Regions from separate parts of the Streptomyces sp. NBC_00086 genome, predicted to be linked through region 2. Evidence: riboswitches for the same ligand, from Rfam matches in the RefSeq annotation. Region 2 holds a riboswitch; the other holds the start of a gene.
The links. A riboswitch is a leader RNA that binds a small molecule or an ion and turns the genes downstream of it on or off. The one in region 2 is predicted to bind ZMP and ZTP.
Positions count from the first base shown of each region.

Region 1 (9,623 bases), 1.9 Mb from region 2:
GTATTGGCGCGCAGGTCCTTCGGATCCTGCGGCATGGTGATCGCGTGCAGGTCGACGACCATGTAGAAGGCGTCGTGCGTCTCCTGCAGGGCGACGTACTGCCGGATGGCTCCGAGGTAGTTCCCGAGGTGGAACGAACCGGAGGTGGGCTGGATGCCGGAGAGCGCGCGAGGACGATCAGAAGCCATGGCCCCATTCTCTCAGGTGCGATGGCGGGCTCGGGCCCGCCACTGGCCGGAACCGGGCGGGTCGCCGGGCCCCCGCCCCTCCCCCGTACGAGTACCGGGCGGTAGCGCCCCGTCCGGATCTTGCCTCGGCCGAGCGACCGCTTTCCGCGGCGGGGCCGGACGTGCCGGCCGTGGGCGTGCCCGCGCGGCGCCGCTCCCGGGGACCAGCCCCCGGACCCCCGCTCCTCAAACGCCGGCGGGGCTGGATTTTCGCCGGCGTTTGAGGAGCGGGTCTGTCTTTCAGCCGTCCGGCGTTTGAGGACCGGGTCAGGGCAGAGCCCTGGGAACGGTGGAAGGGCGGGTCGGGGACTTTGCCCCGCGCAGCGGCAAAGGCCGCAGGGGGGCGGACCCCGCCCCGGGGGGTCAGGCGACCGGGAGGCCAGGGGCCGGGAAGGCGGCCATCAGATCGGCCACCGCGGAGCGGATCCCGCCGAGGGCCGCCTCGTCACCCTTGGCCGCCGCGGAGACCGCGTCGGAGATCCAGTCGGCCACCACCGGCATGTGCTCGACGCCGAGCCCCCGCGACGTGAGCGACGGCGTACCGATCCGGATCCCCGACGGGTCGAACGGCTTGCGCGGGTCGAACGGCACCGTGTTGTAGTTGACGACGATGCCGGCCCGGTCCAGCGCCTTCGCCGCGATCTTGCCGGACACCGACTTCCCCGTCAGGTCGATCAGGATCAGGTGGTTGTCCGTACCGCCCGAGACCAGGTCGAACCCCCGCTCCAGCAGAGCGGCGGCCAGCGCCTTCGCGTTGGCCACGACCGCGTGCGCGTACGACACGAACGAGGGCTGCGCCGCCTCGTGCAGCGCCACCGCGATGCCCGCCGTCGTCTGGTTGTGCGGGCCGCCCTGGAGGCCGGGGAAGACCGCCTTGTCGATGGCCTTGGCGTGCTCCTCGCGGCACATCAGCATCGCGCCGCGCGGACCGCGCAGGGTCTTGTGGGTGGTCGTCGAGATCACGTCCACGTGACCGGCCGGGGACGGGTGCGCCCCGCCCGCGATCAGGCCGGCGATGTGCGCCACGTCGGCGACGAGCACCGAGCCCGCCTCCTTCGCGATCGACTCGAACGCCTCGAAGTCGATCGTGCGCGGGAGCGCCGTACCGCCGCAGAAGATCAGCTTGGGCCGCTCCGCCAGCGCGAGTTCTCGTACGGCGTCGTAGTCGATGAGACCGGTCTCCGCCTGGACCCCGTACTGCACGCCGCGGAACCAGGAGCCCGTCGCCGAGACGCCCCAGCCGTGCGTCAGGTGCCCGCCCATCGGCAGCGCCATGCCCATGACCGTGTCGCCGGGCTTGGCGAAGGCAAGGTAGACCGCGAGGTTGGCGGGCGAGCCGGAGTACGGCTGCACGTTGGCGTGGTCGACTCCGAAGAGGCCCTTCGCCCGCTCCACTGCCAGCGCTTCGATGCGGTCGATGTTCTGCTGGCCCTCGTAGTAGCGGCGGCCCGGGTAGCCCTCGCTGTACTTGTTCTGCAGCACGGTGCCGGAGGCCTCCAGCACGGCCGAGGAGACGTAGTTCTCACTCGGGATGAGGCGGAGGGTCTCCGCCTGGAGGGTTTCCTCGGCGGCGACGAAGGACGCCAGCTCGGGGTCGGTCGCGAGCAGGGCGGGGTGGCGGTACGGGTGGTGGTGGTTCGCGCTCATGGCGGTTCCTCCGGGGTCGATGTCGGATCTCGTCCCCGCGAGGCCCAGGCGAGCGGCCCTGTATGCGGTCGTGCGCGCACGGCTCCCCCGGAGTTGGTTCTCCGTGCGCCAGTCGCCGTGCGTGTCCGACACCTTAGCGGGCACGCCCCGAGAAAGGTTTCTCCGTCCGCGATGCGAGCGAGGATGGAGGTGACGCCACCCTCGTCACCGGCTTGACGGACGATCGGAGACCCCGTGTCGACAACTGCTGATGCCATCCGCTCCGCCGACGCGCACAGCGCGCACAACTACCATCCCCTGCCCGTCGTCGTCGCCACCGCGGAGGGCGCGTGGATGACCGACGTGGAGGGCCGCCGCTACCTCGACATGCTCGCGGGCTACTCCGCCCTGAACTTCGGCCACGGCAACCGCCGGCTGCTCGACGCCGCCCGCGCCCAGCTGGAGCGGGTCACCCTGACCTCCCGCGCCTTCCACCACGACCGCTTCGCGGACTTCTGTACGGAGCTCGCGGCGCTGTGCGGCAAGGAGGCCGTCCTGCCCATGAACACGGGCGCGGAGGCCGTGGAGACGGCGGTGAAAACCGCCCGCAAGTGGGGCTACGAGGTCAAGGGCGTACCGGACGGCCACGCCAAGATCGTGGTGGCGGCCGACAACTTCCACGGCCGGACCACGACCATCGTGTCGTTCTCCACGGACCACGAGGCCCGCGACCACTTCGGCCCGTACACCCCCGGCTTCGAGATCGTCCCGTACGGGGACCTCACCGCGCTCGCCGCCGCCGTCACCTCCAACACCGTCGCCGTGCTCCTGGAGCCGATCCAGGGCGAGGCCGGCGTGCTCGTGCCGCCGGCCGGGTACCTGCGGGGCGTACGGGAACTGACGCGCGAGCGGAACGTCCTGTTCATGGCCGACGAGATCCAGTCGGGTCTGGGCCGCACCGGCAAGACCTTCGCGTGCGAGCACGAGGACGTGGTCCCGGACGTGTACATCCTCGGCAAGGCGCTGGGCGGCGGGGTCGTGCCCGTATCGGCGGTGGTGGCCGACCGCGACGTGCTCGGCGTGTTCAAGCCGGGCGAGCACGGCTCCACCTTCGGCGGCAACCCGCTGGCCTGCGCCGTCGCGCTGGAGGTCGTCGCGATGCTCCGCACCGGCGAGTACCAGCAGCGCGCCACCGAGCTCGGCGACCACCTGCACCGGGAGCTGAACCTGCTGGTCGGCGGTGGCGCGGTGACCGCCGTACGGGGCCGCGGGCTGTGGGCGGGCGTGGACATCGACCCGGCGCGCGGCACCGGCAGGGAGATCTCCGAGAAGCTGATGGGGCTCGGGGTGCTCGTCAAGGACACCCACGGATCGACCATCCGGATCGCGCCGCCGCTGGTGATCTCCAAGGAGGACCTGGACTGGGGGCTGGACCAGCTCAGGTCGGTCCTCGGCGCCTGACCGGACGCCTCAGAGAATCACGTGGGGCAGGAAGCGGGCGTACTCGTCCGTGACCGGCCCCGCCGATTCGCGGATGCCGAGGCCCGCCGACTCGTCTTCGACGACCCACGCACCGAGCACCACCCGGTTGCCGTCGAAGTCGGGCAGCGGGGCGAGGCCCTGGAAGACGTACGTCTCGTCCTCCTCCGGTGCGAACGGCTCGCCGCCGACCGGATGCAGGGTGACGCCCGCGCCCTCGCGGCCCAGCAGCGGCTTCGCCGCGTAGCCGGTGGTCGTGGCGAGTTCGCGCGGGCCGTCCAGGTAGGCGGGCAGCAGGTTCGGGTGCTCCGGGAAGAGCTCCCACAGGACCGCCAGCAGCGCCTTGTTGGAGAGCAGCATCTTCCACAGCGGCTCGATCCAGGCGGTGGTGCCGGAGCCGCCGCCGTGGTCGTACGTGCCGAGGACCTGCGGGGCGAACTCGTCGGTGGCCAGCCACTCCCACGGGTAGAGCTTGAAGATCGCGCGGATGAAGCCGAGCTTCTCGTCCACGAACCGGCCGGAGAGGCTGTCCCAGCCGATCGCCTCCACCGACAGCTCGCGGGTCTCGATGCCGGCCTGCTCGGCGGTCTCCTGGAGGTAGGCGACCGTCATCAGGTCCTCGCCGAGCTCGTCGGTCTCGGAGTGCGCGAAGTGCACCGGGCCGGGCGGCAGCAGCTCCGCCTGGCGCCGCCACGCCTCGACGAGCCGCTCGTGGAGGGAGTTCCACTGGTCGGCGCCGGGGAAGCGTTCCTCCATCCAGAACCACTGCGGGCTGGCCGCCTCCACGAGGGAGGTGGGGGTGTCGGCGTTGTACTCCAGCATCTTGGCGGGGCTGCCGGTGCCGTCGTAGCGCAGGTCGAAGCGGCCGTAGAGCGAGGGCTGTTCGGCGCGGCGCCGCCAGGACTCGGTGATCAGCGCGGCGAGCTTCGGGTCGGTGATGCCGAGGTCGGCGAAGCGGTCGTGGTCGACGATGTGCTGGGCCGCCGCCAGGCACATGGCGTGCAGCTCCTCGACGACGTTCTCCAGCGCCTCGACCTCGGGGAGAGTGAAGGAGTAGTACGCGCTCTCGTCCCAGTAGGGGCGCAGGGAGTCGTCGGGGTAGCGGGTCAGGGGGTAGATCAACCCCTGTTCCTCGACGGTCTTCTGCCAGTCGGGGCGGGGCTCGATGGTGTGGCGCTTCACGCTGGATCAGCCGCCCGAGGAGCTCTTGTGGCTGCCGCCGATGCCGCCGCGGGTGACGGCGGACTTGTCGAAGCTGCCTCCGCTGACCTTGTTCTTCGCGACGGTGCCGCCGTAGTAGTAGGCGCCGCGGCCGCCGCTCTTGCACTCCTTGGTGTTCAGCTTCTCCAGGGTGGCGCGGTCCGCGCAGCGCTTGTCGGGCTCGTTGCTGCTGCCGCAGGCCACGAGGGCCGCGGCGAGCAGGCCCATGCCTCCGAGGGCAACGGTGCCTGAGCGCATGCGGCGCTTGGTACGCGTGGTGTCGGTGCTGCTGCTGTCCATGGACTGTTCGCTCCCCCTGGGTGGCCGGCTGCGCACAGACTAGAACGGCCGCCCCGGCCGACGGAATCCGGCCGACGCGGGATCCGTGACCTAGAGTCGGTTCGTGCTCATTGGGATGATTTGCGCGCTCGGTGCGGCGGTCTGCTTCGGCACGGCGTCGGTCCTGCAAGCGGTGGCGGCGCGGGCGGCGGAGCCGGGAACGGGCTCCGGGGTCGACACCGCCCTCCTCCTGCGGGCGCTGCGCCAGTGGCGCTATCTCGCCGGGCTCGGGCTGGACGGGGTCGGCTTCGTCCTCCAGATCATCGCCCTGCGGCACATCCCGATCTACGCGGTGGGCGCGGCCCTCGCCGCCAGCCTCGCGGTGACCGCGGTGGTCGCGGCGCGGCTGCTGCGGGTGCGGCTGAGCGGGACGGAGTGGGGCGCGGTCGGCGTGGTGTGCGCGGGGCTGCTGATGCTCGGGCTGGCGTCCGGGGAGGAGGGCTCGGGGAAGGGCACGCTCGCGCTGAAGCTGGGGCTGCTGGCGGTGGCCGGGCTGGTGCTGGTGGTCGGGGCCGTGGCGGGCGGGCTGCCGGACCGCAGCCGGGCGCTGACGCTGGGTCTGGCCGCCGGGACGGGCTTCGGGGTGGTGGAGGTGGCGGTCCGGCTCATCGAAGACATCTCGCTCTCCGCCCTGTCCAACCCCGCGTTCTACGCCCTGCTGCTCGGCGGCGGCTCCGCGTTCCTGCTGCTCACCTCGGCGCTCCAGCGGGGCTCGGTGACGGCGGCGACGGCCGGCATGGTGCTGGGCGAGACGATCGGCCCGGCGGCCGTGGGCGTGGCCTGGCTGGGCGACCGCACCCGCGAGGGCCTGACCTGGCTGGCGGTAGCGGGCTTCGTGGTGGCCGTAGCCGGAGCCCTGGCCCTGGCCCGCTTCGGCGAACCCCCGGCGGAGCCGGGCCACATCCAGCCGTCCGGCGCTTGAGGACGGGGCCCGGGCGCGGCCGGGTGCTCCTGGGGCTCCGCCCCGGACCCCGCTCCTCAAACGCCGGAGAGGCTGGATTTTCCAGACCACCGGCGGTCACGTGCGGGGTGACGCCAGCCAGATCCAGCCCGTCCGGCGTTTGAGGACCGGGTCCGGGCGGAGCCCGGGGAACGGGCGAAGGGCGGGTAGGGGACAGCCCCGCAGGGTCGCCTCCCCGCAGGCATCGCACAGCGGACCCGCGCCCGGGCGCCGTCACGGCAAGGCTGCGACCAAGGCGGCCAGCGTCGGGGCCCACGCGCTCTGGGACGGAGTCCCGAAGCCGACGACCAGGGCCTCGCGCGGGGGCATCGTCGCCTGCGGATGCCGGAAGAAGGACAGCGGCAGCAGGCCGAGGTCCTGCCAGGCGGCCGCCCGCAGGGCCGCCCGTTCCCCGCCCGGCGGCAGGTCCAGCACCGCGTGCAGGCCCGCGGCGATGCCGGAGACCACCGCCCGGTCCCCGACGGCCGCCACCAGCTCGTCGCGCCGGCGCCGGTACCGCAGCCGCATCTCCCGCACGTGCCGGTCGTACGCCCCCGACCGGATGAACTCCGCGAGCGTCAGCTGGTCCAGCGCGCTGGAGCTCCAGTCGGTCCGGCCCTTCACCGCCAGCACCTCCTCCAGCAGCGGTCCGGGCACCACCATCCAGCCCATGCGCAGCCCAGGCGCCAGGGACTTGCTCGCCGTGCCCAGGTACACCACCCGGTCCGGGTCCAGCCCCTGGAGCGCGCCGACCGGCTGGCGGTCGTAGCGGAACTCGCCGTCGTAGTCGTCCTCCAGGATCAGCCCGCCCGTGGACCGGGCCCAGTCCACCGCCGCCGCCCGCCGCCCGGGCGTCAGCGCGGCGCCCGTCGGGAACTGGTGGGCCGGGGTCAGCAGCACCGCTCCCGCGCCCGAACCGGCCAGCTCCGTGGTGCGGGCCCCCGACCCGTCCACGGCCAGCGGCCGCGTCCGCAGCCCGGCGGCCGTCAGCAGCTCCCGGTGCACGTCCAGCCCGTACCCCTCCACCGCGATCTCGCGGACCCGGCGCGCCCGCAGCATCCTCGCGAGCAGCATGAGGCCCTGCCCGAAGCCCGCGCACAGCACGATGCGTTCGGGGTCGGCGTACACCCCGCGGGACCGCGCCAGGTACCCGGCGAGGGCCTCGCGCAGCTCCACCCGGCCGCGCGGATCCGCGTACCCGAAGGCCTCGTTCGGGGCCTCGGTCAGCGCCCGCCGGGCCGCCGCCAGCCAGGCGGCGCGCGGGAAACCGCCCAGGTCCGGGGAACCGGGCTTCAGGCTGTACGAGGTCTGCGCGCGCACGGGGCGCCGTACGGCCACGGCCGCCGCGGGACGCCGCGCCCCGACCCCGACCCGGGCCCGCTCGCCGACCCGGGCCCGCTCCGCGACCCGGGTCCCGGAGCCCCGGCGGGCCGTCAGCCAGCCTTCGGCGACGAGCTCGGCGTAGGCCTCGGCGACGGTGTTGCGGGCGATCCCGAGGTCCGCGGCGAGCGACCGCGAGGACGGCAGCCGGGTCCCCGGGGCCAGCCGTCCGCTGCGCGCGGCCTCGCGCAGCGCCTCGGTGAGGCCGGCCCGGACACCGCGCCCGGGGACCGGTTCCAGATGCAGGTCGGCACCGAAAGTGGCCCGTGATTCCGTCATGGAAATGGACCATATCGGCGGGCCGCCCGGCTCGTAGGTTGGTTCCATGACCCACACCGAGAAGGCACCCGAGCACACCCCCCGCATGCAGCTGGCGAAGCTCGCCCCGGAGTTCTACAAGGCCGCCGTGGCCCTGGACGCGGCCGCCGCCAAGGGGCTGGACCCGGCCCTCGTCGAGCTCGTCAAACTGCGCGCCTCGCAGATCAACCACTGCGCCTTCTGCATCGACATGCACTCCAAGGACGCCCTCGCGGCGGGCGAGGACGTGGAGCGGCTGCTGCTGCTCGGCGCCTGGGAGGAGTCGCGGCACTTCTACACGGAGAAGGAGCTCGCCGCGATCGAGCTGACGGAGGCCGTGACCGTCCTGACCGACGGATTCGTTCCCGACGAGGTCTACGAGCGGGCCGCGAAGCACTTCGAGGAGAAGGAGCTGGCCCAGGTGATCGCCCTGATCGCCGCGATCAACGTCTGGAACCGCATCGGCGTCACCACCCGCCTCACCCCGGGGCACTACACCCCGGGGATGTACAAGTAACCCTGCGCGCGGCTCAGCCGCCCGTGGGCCGGAAGGCGGTCAGCGCGGCCTCGTGGTGCTCCTGCGTGAGCGTCCACTCGGCCGCCGGACCGGCCGTCAGGACGGCCCACTTCTTGCCGTCCCCGGCGACGAAGACCCGCTCCACGCCGCGGCGGCGGCCGTGTGACTCCGCGCTGTCGTACTCGTAGACCAGCTCCCCGCCCTCGGGGGCGCCCACGGCTGGGCCCACGCGGATCTCCTCGTAGCCCGTGGTCTGGGCCCGCAGGTAGGTGGAGGCGCCCTGGACGGCCGCGAGCGGGGTCAGTTCGGGCTCGCTCACCTGGAAGATCTGGACCAGTGCGGTGCGGTCGGGAGAGCGGTAGAAGACCCCCGCGGCGGCTTCCTCCCGGAGCCACCCGGCGGGGACGGCGACGGTGAACCCCTTCGCGTCGCGCACGGTCTCGTGGGCGGAGTCGCTACCGCTCGGGCTGGGGGTGGGGCTGCCGCTGCCGCTGCCGCTGCCCGTCGGCGACGGGGTGCGGGCCTCCGTGACCGAGGGGGCCGGGGAGGAGTCCTCCCCGCTCGGCGGGGCACTGGCGGTCGTCGGGCCCGCCTGCGCGGGCTGCTCGCCGGAGTCCCGCGCCACGAACCACACGGCCGCCGCACCGATCGCCAGCGCGGCCACCGCTACGGCCGCCGTGGTCGGCGTCGGCCACCGCCTCCCGCTCCGCGGGGGCCGGGGCGGCGCGGGGTACACCGGCTGTCCGGGCTGCGGGTGCGGATACGACGGGTAGGGGTACAGGTACGGGTCCTGCGACGCCCCCGGGCCGTACCCGGCCGCTCCGGCCCCCGAAGCAGGGGCCGGGCCCGGGGCCGGGGCCGGGTGGTGGCCCGGAGCGGGCTCCGGGCCTGGAGCCACGCCCGGAGCCGGGTCGTAACCCGGGGCAGGGGCCGCAGCCGGTGCGGAGCCGGATGCCGGTCCGGGAGCGTGTCCCGGCGCCGGAGCGTGGCCCGGCGCCGGAGCCTGTCCCGAGGCCGGAGCGTGACCCGGCGCCGGAGCCTGTCCCGAGGCCGGAGCGTGACCCGGCGCCGGAGCGTGGCCCGGCGCCTGGCCCGGCTCCGGAGGCGGCGCGGGCGCGGGCCCCGGTCCGGAAGCGGGCGCCGGAGGCGGCGCGGGGATCGGGTCGTAGCCCGGAGCCGGAGGCGGCGCGGAGTGGCCCGGGGGTGGGGTCGGCGCGGAGTGGCCCGGGGGTGGGGTCGGCGCGGAGTGGCCCGGGGGTGGGGTCGGCTGGGGGTCGGTCACCCAGCGTTGGGTCGCGGGGTCCCAGCGGGGGCCGTCCTGCGGGGCCACGGTCAGCCTCCCAGCGTGGTCAGGAGCCCGGCCAGGGCAGTCGCGGCGCTGACCGAGTCCACCAGCGGAGCCCACCGCTCCAGGGCCCCGCGGAGCCGCGGCACCAGGCCGGGCCGGATCTCCTCGGCCCCTTCCAGCCCCTCCGCGACCCCGTCCAGCTCGGCGTCGAGCGCCGCCCTGTCCTCGCCCCGCGGCAGTCGTACGAGGGCCGCGCGCAGGTCCAGTACGGCGTCGAGGAGGGCCTGCGGCCCGACGGTGTCCGCCCCGGCTCCCCCGTGGTGCACGGTG
Region 1 covers NZ_JAPELZ010000001.1:3,121,621-3,131,243, forward strand. Annotated here, with positions in the region: gene trpS (tryptophan--tRNA ligase) at 1-188, opposite strand, end outside; gene glyA (serine hydroxymethyltransferase) at 591-1,874, opposite strand; ZMP/ZTP riboswitch at 1,910-2,000, opposite strand; gene rocD (ornithine--oxo-acid transaminase) at 2,109-3,314, shown strand; gene OG276_RS13745 (glutathionylspermidine synthase family protein) at 3,324-4,514, opposite strand; gene OG276_RS13750 (hypothetical protein) at 4,521-4,832, opposite strand; gene OG276_RS13755 (hypothetical protein) at 4,948-5,793, shown strand; gene OG276_RS13760 (PLP-dependent aminotransferase family protein) at 6,046-7,470, opposite strand; gene OG276_RS13765 (carboxymuconolactone decarboxylase family protein) at 7,517-8,005, shown strand; gene OG276_RS13770 (hypothetical protein) at 8,019-8,669, opposite strand; gene OG276_RS13775 (hypothetical protein) at 9,338-9,623, opposite strand, start outside.
Region 1: another riboswitch for ZMP and ZTP. It lies ahead of glyA (serine hydroxymethyltransferase); the one in region 2 lies ahead of OG276_RS05610 (bifunctional 5,10-methylenetetrahydrofolate dehydrogenase/5,10-methenyltetrahydrofolate cyclohydrolase).

Region 2 (9,623 bases):
TGCCGTGTGCACACTGCTCGTGGTCGGTTCCCTCGCCATGTTCCTGTCCGGTCCGCCGACGATCGCCGCGGTCAACCGCCTCACCGGCATCGTCAACTTCTCCGCCCCCCTGGTCTACAGCACGCTCACCGCGTTCTCGGCGTCGTGCATCGTGCTGATCCTGCACTGGGGCGGCGGCCCGACGCCGGGGGTCCGCCGGGCCACCCGGATCACGGTGGTCGCGTACGGCGCCGTCGTCGTGACGATCGTCTTCCTGTTCGCGAAGGGGGACGCGCCGGTCGAGCGGCTGCGCGACCTGGACACGTACTACGCCAACACCCCGTGGATGCGCGAGATGATCGCCCTCTACCTGGCCGCGCACACCGTCGGCAGCACGGCGCTGACCCTGCTGTGCTGGAAGTGGCTGCGGCGGGTGGACCCGGCGCTGCGGGCGCTGCGCACCGGGCTGGCGCTGCTCATGTCCGGCATGGTGATGGACGTGGGCTATCTCGTCGCGAAGTGGGCGGCGGTCGGCGCACGCTGGTCCGGCCGGGACTGGGACGGACTGTCCACCCACCTGGCGCCGCCGCTCGCCTCCGCGGCGGCGTTGCTGGTCGGAATCGGGTTCATCGTGCCCCTGGTCGGCGGATCGACGGCCTGGCAGGAGCTCAGCCAGTACCGCCGGCTGCGTCCGCTGTGGAAGGCCCTGCACGGGTTCGCCGCGTCCAGTGTGATGACGGTGCCGATGACCTGGTGGTCCCCCGTCGGGATCCGGCTGATCCACCGAGAATCGGTGATCGACGACGGGCTGCTGGCGCTCGCCTCCTGGTTCGACCCCGCCGTCCGGAGCGAGGCCTACGAGGCCGCGCTGGCCCAGGGACGGTGCGAGCGGGGCGCCGCCCTGGTGGCGGACGCGGCCGTACTCGCGGCCGCGTGCCGGCGCCGTGCCGCCGCCGGCCGGGCGGAGCCGGGCCCCGGGTCCGGTCCCGCCGAGCCCTGCCGGCTCGGCGGCCAGCCGCTGACGGAGCTGGCGCGGGAGTTCCACACCTCGACCATCGTGGCGGAGGCCCGCCGCCGGGCCACGGCCGCCGTCTGAGAACTGGGCCCGGTCGCGTGCGGGCAGGGGCGGGACGGGACGGTCAGGCCGCCACCGCCACCGTTTCCCGGGCGGCGGCCGCCTCGCCCGTCAGGACCTTGAGCCGCTTGGTGAAGAAGACCATCACCGCGCCGGCCGCGATCACCATGGCGCCCTGCCACAGGAAGTTCCAGCTCTGCCCGATGACCGCGTCGAGCCGGGGCAGCTGCGCGCCGATCGCGTCGCCGGTGGCGGCGGCGAGGAACCAGACGCCCATCATCTGGTTGGTGAAGGCCCGAGGGGCGAGCTTGGTGGTGACCGAGAGGCCCACCGGGCTCAGGCACATCTCGCCCATCACCTGGATCACGTACACGCCCACCAGCCACATCAGCGAGACCTTGACCCCGCTGGAGGCGATCGCCGCGGCGCCCGACATGACCACGAAGGAGGCGCCGGTCAGCAGCAGGGCCAGGCCGAACTTGAACGGGGTGCTCATGTGCTTGCCCCGGCGCACCCAGAAGGCGGCGAAGACGGGGGCCAGGACGATCACGAACAGCGAGGGCAGCGACTGGGTCCAGCTGGCCGGGATGTGCCAGCCGAGCAGGGACAGGTCGGTCTTCTGGGCGGCGAACAGGTTGAGCTCGTTGCCCATCTGGTCGTAGACCAGCCAGAACAGCGTGGCGGCCAGGAAGAGCCAGACGTACGCCCGCAGCCGGGTCTTCTCCACCCGGTCGATCTTGGGGCTGCGGTACATCGAGAGCAGCACGCCCGCCGGGACCACCACGGCGACGATCGTCAGCACGAAGGTGATGTTGTCGATGCTCAGCGCGTGCGCGGCGGCCAGCAGGGCGACCAGTACGGCGGTGAAGACCAGGCCGTACGAGGAGGACTTGCGCACCTTGGCCCGCTCGGCGGCGGTGAGCCGGACCACGGGCTCCGCCCGCAGCTGCTCCGACAGGCGCCGGCCGCCGAGGACGTACTGGACCAGGCCGAGGGCCATGCCGACGGCGGCGGCGCCGAAGCCGAGGTGCCAGTCGACCTCCTCGCCGAGGTAGCCGACGACGAGCGGGGCGATGACGGCGCCGAGGTTGATGCCCATGTAGAAGATCGAGTAGCCGGCGTCGCGCCGCTGGTCGTCGTCGGCGGCGTACAGCCGGCCGACCAGCGCGGAGATGTTCGGCTTGAGCAGGCCGGTGCCGATCACGATGAGGACCAGGCCGGGCCAGACGAAGACCGGGTTCGGGACGGCCATCAGGGCGTGGCCGGCCATGATGACCACACCGCCCCACAGGACGGCCCGCCGGGCGCCGAGGAACCGGTCGGCGATCCAGCCGCCGGGGAGCGCCAGCAGCGAGATCATGGCCATGTAGACGCCTTCCACGGCCTCCGCGGTGCCCTCGTGGAGCCCCATGCCCCCGTGGCCGCGGGAGGCGGCGAGGAAGTGCACGAGGATGGCGACCATGCCGTAGAGGCTGAAACGCTCCCACAGCTCGGCGAGGACGAGGGTGGCGAGCCCGCGCGGGTGGCGCTTCCTGCCGACCGCCGCAGCGTCCGGTGCAGCGTCCGACGCCGGGGGCTTGTGCATATCCATCGAAGGCTTCACATATTCAGTGGAGCCCGCTCGCGCCGGACCGGGATCGGTCTTTCGGCCCGTTACCGCGGGAAACGCAGCGCCCCGGACCGAAAGGCCCGGGGCGTTCGCCGTACGACAGGGGGTGCGGGACGGGTCAGAGGTCCGCGAGGGCCAGCCCGGCCTGCGCGGCGGCGGCCTGGACGGTCTGCTCCAGCAGCACCGCGATGGTCATCGGGCCGACGCCGCCCGGTACCGGGGTGATCAGCGAGGCGCGGGCGGCGGCGGACTCGAAGTGGACGTCGCCGACGTTGCCCTCGTTGTAGCCGGCGTCCAGGACCACGGCGCCCGGCTTGATGTCCTCGCCGCGGATGAACTCGGCCTTGCCGACGGCGGCGACCAGCACGTCCGCCTGGCGGACGATGGACGGCAGGTCCACCGTGCGGGAGTGGCAGTAGGTGACGGTGGCGTTCTGCTCCAGCAGGAGCATCCCGGCGGGCTTGCCCAGGATCGCGCTGCGGCCGACGACCACGGCGTGCTTGCCGGTCAGGTCCACGTCGTAGGCCTCCAGCAGGCGCATGATGCCGCCGGGGGTGCAGGAGACGAAGCCCGGCAGTCCGAAGCCCATGGCGGCGAAGGAGTGCATCGTGACCCCGTCGACGTCCTTGCCCGGGGCGATGGCCTCGAAGGCGGCGCGCTCGTCGATGTGGTGCGGGACGGGGTGCTGGAGCAGGATGCCGCTGATCTCCGGGTCCTCGGAGAGCGCGGTCAGGGTGGCGACGAGCTCCTCGGTGGTCGTCTCGGCCGGCAGCTCCACGTGGCGGGAGGTGATCCCGGCCTTCGCGCAGCGGTTCTGCTTCATGCGCACGTAGGTGACGGACGCGGGGTCCTCGCCGACCAGCACGGTGGCGAGACAGGGCGCGGTACCGGTGCGCTCGGTGATCTTCGCGGCGTACTCGGCGGTCTGCTCGGAGATGCGGCGGGCGAGGGCGGTGCCGTCCATCAGCGTGGCGGTCTGGGCCGTCTGGGTAGTCGTCTGAGTGGTCATCGGGGCTCCTGGGCGTCGCTACGGGTCGCGGTTCGCCCAGGCGCGCGGCAGTCGACGTACGGGATGCGCAGTACGCCGGGCCGCTCCCCGGTGGTGATCCACCCGAACGCCAGTCACGGCCCGCCGCCCAGTGTAGGCGAACCCGGGCGGGTTCCGGCGTGGGCCCCGGCCCGGCAATCCGGTGGATGGGCGGCGCCGGACCTGGGACGATCGAGACATGACGCGCACTTTCGACCATCTCGTCGCCGAAGCGGAATCCGTCTCCGTGGACGGCTGGGACTTCTCCTGGCTCGACGGCCGCGCCACCGAGCAGCGTCCCTCCTGGGGCTACCAGGGCCTCCTGGCGCGGCGCCTGGCGCAGGTCGACTCCGCCCTGGACATCCAGACCGGCGGCGGGGAGGTGCTCGCCGGAGCCGGGCCCCTGCCCCGGCTGACGGTGGCCACGGAATCCTGGCCGCCGAACATCGACAAGGCGACGAGGCTGCTGCACCCGATCGGCGCGGTCGTGGTCGCGGACTCCGACGAGCCGCCGCTGCCGTTCGGCGACGAGGCCTTCGAGTTCGTCGCCAGCAGGCATCCGGTCACGGTCTGGTGGGAGGAGATCGCGCGGGTGCTCAAGCCCGGTGGTACGTACCTCTCCCAGCAGGTCGGCCCGGCGAGCGTCTTCGAGCTCGTGGAGTACTTCCTGGGGCCGCAGCCGGAGGAGGTCCGACGGGGCCGGCACCCCGACGACGCGGTCGCCGGGGCCGCGAAGGCGGGGCTGGAGGTGGTCGATCTGCGCTCCGAGCGGCTGCGGACGGAGTTCCACGACATCGGAGCCGTGATCTACTTTCTACGGAAGGTGATCTGGATGGTGCCGGGCTTCACGGTCGGGCAGCATCGGGACCGGTTGCGCGAGCTGCACGAACAGATCGAGCACGAAGGCCCGTTCGTCGCGCACACCGCCCGATTTCTCATCGAAGCCCGCAAAACGGGCTGACAAAACGGGCGGACGCGACCACCCGCGACCGGCTCTCCGGTCACGGCGTGGCGCAGGTCACTCAATTCAGCGCGTAACGAATCTACTCGGGCATGCGATGAACCGACAGGTGTCCTCGTGCGGCCCGGAATACAGACCCCCCTCGGGTCTGTTTCCCGAGTTCGCGCGATGATGTCCCGCCACCCCTTATCTGTTCGCAACGAGAGGCTCCTTGTGTCGCTCAGCCCGTCCCGTACGTTCCCCACGGAAATCGCCGAATCCGAGGCCCTGGTCGCGCTTGTCGAGCGCGGCCGCGAGCAGGGTCACATCAACGGTGATGACGTGCGCCAGGCCTTCGAGGCCGGCCGCATCCCGGTGGACCAGTGGAAGCGGGTCCTGCGCAGCCTGAACCAGGTCCTGGACGAGGAGGGCGTCGCGCTGCACGTCAGCGCCGCCCCCGCCACGAAGGCTCCCGCCAAGAAGGCGCGCAAGGCGGCCGCTCCGGCGCGCACCGTCGCCAAGAAGGCCGCTGCCCCGCCGCGCCTCATCGGTGCGCGCAAGACGGCTGCCACCACCCCCGCCGCGGCGATATCCGACCCGTCGGCCTCCGGGACCGAGGAGGAGGTGGCGGCGGAGGCCGCCGCCGCGCCCAAGAAGCGGACGGTCAAGAAGGCCGCCGTCAAGAAGACCGCCGTGAAGAAGACGGCAGCCACGAAGAAGACCGCCAAGGACGGCGACGAGGGCGACGCCCCCGTGGCCGAGGGCGAGGACTGGGCTGCCGAGGACCTGGACGAGGGCGACGAGAAGGAGACGCCCAAGACGGGCGGCAGCGCCGGCTTCGTCCTGTCCGACGACGACGAGGACGACGCCCCGGCCCAGACCGTCATGGTCGCCGGCGCCACCGCCGACCCCGTCAAGGACTACCTCAAGCTCATCGGCAAGGTGCCGCTGCTCAACGCCGAGCAGGAGGTGGAGCTCGCCAAGCGCATCGAGGCCGGACTCTTCTCCGAGTACAAGCTCGAAGAGGAGGAGGACCACAAGCCCGCGTTCAAGCGCGAGCTGGAGATCCTCGTCGAGGACGGCCGCCGGGCCAAGAACCACCTGCTGGAGGCCAACCTCCGCCTCGTGGTCTCCCTCGCCAAGCGCTACACCGGCCGCGGCATGCTCTTCCTGGACCTGATCCAGGAGGGCAACGTCGGTCTGATCCGCGCCGTGGAGAAGTTCGACTACACCAAGGGCTTCAAGTTCTCCACGTACGCCACCTGGTGGATCCGGCAGGCGATCACGCGTGCCATGGCCGACCAGTCGCGCACCATCCGCATCCCCGTCCACATGGTCGAGATCATCAACAAGCTGGCCCGTGTCCAGCGCCAGATGCTCCAGGACCTCGGCCGGGAGCCCACTCCGGAGGAGCTGGGCAAGGAACTCGACATGACCCCCGAGAAGGTCATCGAGGTCCAGAAGTACGGCCGCGAGCCGATCTCGCTGCACACCCCGCTGGGTGAGGAGGGCGACAGCGAGTTCGGTGACCTCATCGAGGACTCCGAGGCGGTCGTGCCGGCCGACGCGGTCTCCTTCACCTTCCTCCAGGAGCAGCTCCAGTCCATCCTGGGCACGCTCTCGGAGCGCGAGGCGGGCGTGGTCTCCATGCGCTACGGCCTCAACGACGGTCAGCCGAAGACCCTCGACGAGATCGGCCGCGTGTACGGGGTCACCCGTGAGCGCATCCGCCAGATCGAGTCGAAGACCATGTCGAAGCTCCGTCACCCGTCGCGCTCGCAGGTGCTGCGCGACTACCTCGACTGAGAAGTCGGGTCACGCCCCTCAGGCCAGTCGGAAGACCGGCCCGCGGGGCGTGAACGGCAGGGAGGCGCCCTGCGGGACCAGGAAGGCGTGCTCGCGCCGGATCCGCAGGGTGTCGGTCCAGCCGTCGGTGATCACCAGGACCGGGGCCCCGGGCGGGAAGTCCTCCGCCCGCAGCAGCAGGTCGATGCCCGGCTGCAGTACGGTCCCGCCCCGGCCGCGCACTTTCACCCGGCCCTGGGCTCGCCCAGAAAGAACAGCCGGGGGCAGATAGCCCGCGTCGTACGGCGCCGCGTCACAGAACACGACGCGGGCGGCCGGCACGTCGCGGGCTTCGGCGTACGAGGCGATGGCGCCGAGCGCCTTGCCGATCAGGGCGGTGTCCATCGACCCCGAGGTGTCGAGGACCACGCCGAAGGTGCAGCGGGCGGTCTCCTCGGGCGGGAAGTACCGGCCCGCGCGCGGGATGTCCGGCGTGGAGGCCTGGCGGCGGGCCGGGCGCGCGAAGCTGCGTACCGGCTCCGGGCGGGGCACGTACTCGTCGAACCAGCGGGCCAGCCGCACGTCCCAGGGCACCGGCGGGTGGGCCAGCGCCCGGATCTCCTCGACCAGCCCGGCGGGCAGCAGCCCGCGCTCCCCGGCCCCGTGCAGGTCGAAGCCCTGGACCAGGCCGCGCCGGTAGAACTCGTCCAGGTCGGTGTACGGGCCGCTCCCCGGGTGCGGCAGCGGCTCGCCCAGGATGTCCCCGCGGCCCTTGCCGCGCAGGGTGGCGAGCCGGCGCATCCGGCGCAGGTCGCCGGTGATCCGGTCGTAGACCTCCTCCACGGACAGGCCCCGCAGCTCCGCGTCGTACAGCAGCCCCTCGGGCATCTCGCCGACGTCCATCTCCACGAGCCAGCCGTTGACGACGTAGTCGGCGGCCACGTTGTGCAGGTACGGGTCGCGCGCGCCGCACCGCTCCCCGTGGCGCAGGGCGGCGTGCAGCATCTCGTGGGCCAGGATGAACCGCCATTCCCCGTCGGTGAAGGTGCGCAGCGGGTTGACGTAGATCTCCCCGGCGCTCGCGCTGACGGCGGCGATGTCGATGCCCTGGGCGCGGGCCAGCTCGGCGTCGGCGACGAGCCGCAGGCCCGCGGCGAGGCCGCCGAGCAGGGGGTAGGAGGACACGAACCAGTTCAGGGCCCGCTCCCACGGCTGCGGCCGGTGGCCCTCGCGGCCGGCGGCCAGGTCCATGGTGGCGGACACGGACCGGGTGAGGGCGTGCGCGAAGCCGGTCTGCCAGTCGGGGACGGCGCTCCAGTGCGACCAGGCCTCCAGGATCTGGTCGGGGGCGCCGGGGGCGCTCGTACCGCAGTCCTCGTAGCGGGGCGGGACGCCGTCCCGGCGCCAGGCGCCGGCGAGCTGCTCCTCGTCGCCGCCCGGGTACGCCTCGGGCAGCCGGTCGGGGGCCAGGCCGACGGGGAAGTTCAGCAGGAAGCGGTTGACGACGACACAGCGGGCCGCGAGGTCGGCGCGGTCGGGCTGAGGCCGGTCCGCCTCCTTGGCGGCGGGTACGTGCCCGAAGCCGAGGTGGAGCAGGCAGTGCGCCAGGGTCCAGGCCCACTCCGCGGGCTCGGCGCGGCGGGTCGGGTGGGCGTGGATCACCCCGTTGGAGGTGACCACGGCGAGCCCGGCGGCGGCGCAGTGCGCGCACTTCGGGCTTCGGCAGTGGGTGGCGGACACGGCGTTCAGCGCGGGGTTCTGCCGGACCGCGGCCCGCCCTGCCTCGTAGGCGAGGGTGGCCGGATCGGGCTTGGGCTCCTTGCCCTGCTTGGCCTTGCTGCTCACCGGCGGGCCTCGACCAGGCGGGGCATGTCGCGGGCGGCTTCGATGAGGAACCAGGCGGGCAGCACGGGCAGGCCGTCGGCGTCGTCGGCGATGACGGTCTGGGCGACCTCGACGGAGATCTCGGCGAGCTGCACGAGCAGGGACTTGGCGCGGTAGGCGGTCTGCCGGACGGCGGGCGAGACGTGCTCCTTGCGGGCCGGGAGCTCCTTGACCAGGCGGCCCCGGAAGGCCTCGGCGAGGTAGTACAGCAGGTCGCGGTCCTCCACGCGGGCGGGCCAGGAGGCATCGCCCTTGATGACCGCCTCGATGCCGAAGGTGTGCCGGACGATCTTGGCGTAGCCGCGGAAGGACACGGCGTGCGCGGGGGTGAGGGTGCCGTGCGCGAGCACGCCGAGCGTCTGCTCGTCCAGGTCCTGGCCGAAGGAGTGCAGGGCGTCGGAGAGCATGTGCCAGGAGCGCGGCGTGGAGAACGGCTCCTCCGTCTTGGGCGGCTGCGACCACAGGTGGTCGGGCCGGTCGGTGAGGTAGTCGGTGACCCACGGGTGGATGCCGTGCTCGCCGGCCCACACCAGCCAGTCCCCGGCGGAGGCGGTCAGGTGGACGTGGGTGAGGCGGTTGACGAGCGCGGAGGCGATGGGGCGGGCCAGGGCGTTGTCGGTGGCCCGGTTGCCCGCGCCGATGACGATGGAGCCCGCGGGCAGCTCGTAGGAGCCGATCCGCCGGTCGAGGATCAGGGAGTAGAAGGCCTTCTGCACGTCCGGGCTCGCGGCGTTGAGCTCGTCGAGGAACAGGCAGTACGGCTCCTCGCGGGCGATGGCCTCGGGTGGGCAGAACACCGAACGCCCGTCACGGATCTGCGGTACGCCGATCAGGTCCTCCGGCGCGAGCTGGGTACCCAGCAGGCTCACGCACTCCAGCCCCAGCGAATCCGCGAACTTCCGCACGAGCGAGGACTTGCCGATGCCGGGCGCCCCCCAGAGGAACACGGGCCGCACGGTGGCGAGCCCGAGGAGCAGTTCGGGGAGCTGGGCGGGGGTGACGGTGACGGCGGCCTGCACGGGCGACAAGTCCTTAGGGGTCCGGGTACGTGGTGTGCCCAGTCTGGGCACACCACGTGTCCCGGAGCACCCGGTTTTCCGGGCCCCCGAGGGCCCTCCGTCCCTTGCCCTCAGGCCGCGGAGTGCTCCAGCAGGTGCTTGAGCTTCTCCTCGCTGCGGGGCATCTCCTTGCGGACCATGGGCTTGACCGCGAGCGGTACGAGCGCCCTGCCCAGGCCGTGGCCCTCGAAGTCGACGGCGATGGTCACGCGCGAACGGGCCCCGCCGTCGAGCGGTTCGATGCGGCCCCGCACGTCCGGCCGGAC
Region 2 covers NZ_JAPELZ010000001.1:1,221,839-1,231,461, forward strand. Annotated here, with positions in the region: gene OG276_RS05600 (MAB_1171c family putative transporter) at 1-1,075, shown strand, start outside; gene OG276_RS05605 (peptide MFS transporter) at 1,119-2,639, opposite strand; gene OG276_RS05610 (bifunctional 5,10-methylenetetrahydrofolate dehydrogenase/5,10-methenyltetrahydrofolate cyclohydrolase) at 2,782-3,672, opposite strand; ZMP/ZTP riboswitch at 3,700-3,799, opposite strand; gene OG276_RS05615 (methyltransferase domain-containing protein) at 3,890-4,651, shown strand; gene OG276_RS05620 (RNA polymerase sigma factor) at 4,865-6,436, shown strand; gene OG276_RS05625 (hypothetical protein) at 6,455-8,260, opposite strand; gene OG276_RS05630 (ATP-binding protein) at 8,257-9,318, opposite strand; gene OG276_RS05635 (SRPBCC family protein) at 9,429-9,623, opposite strand, start outside.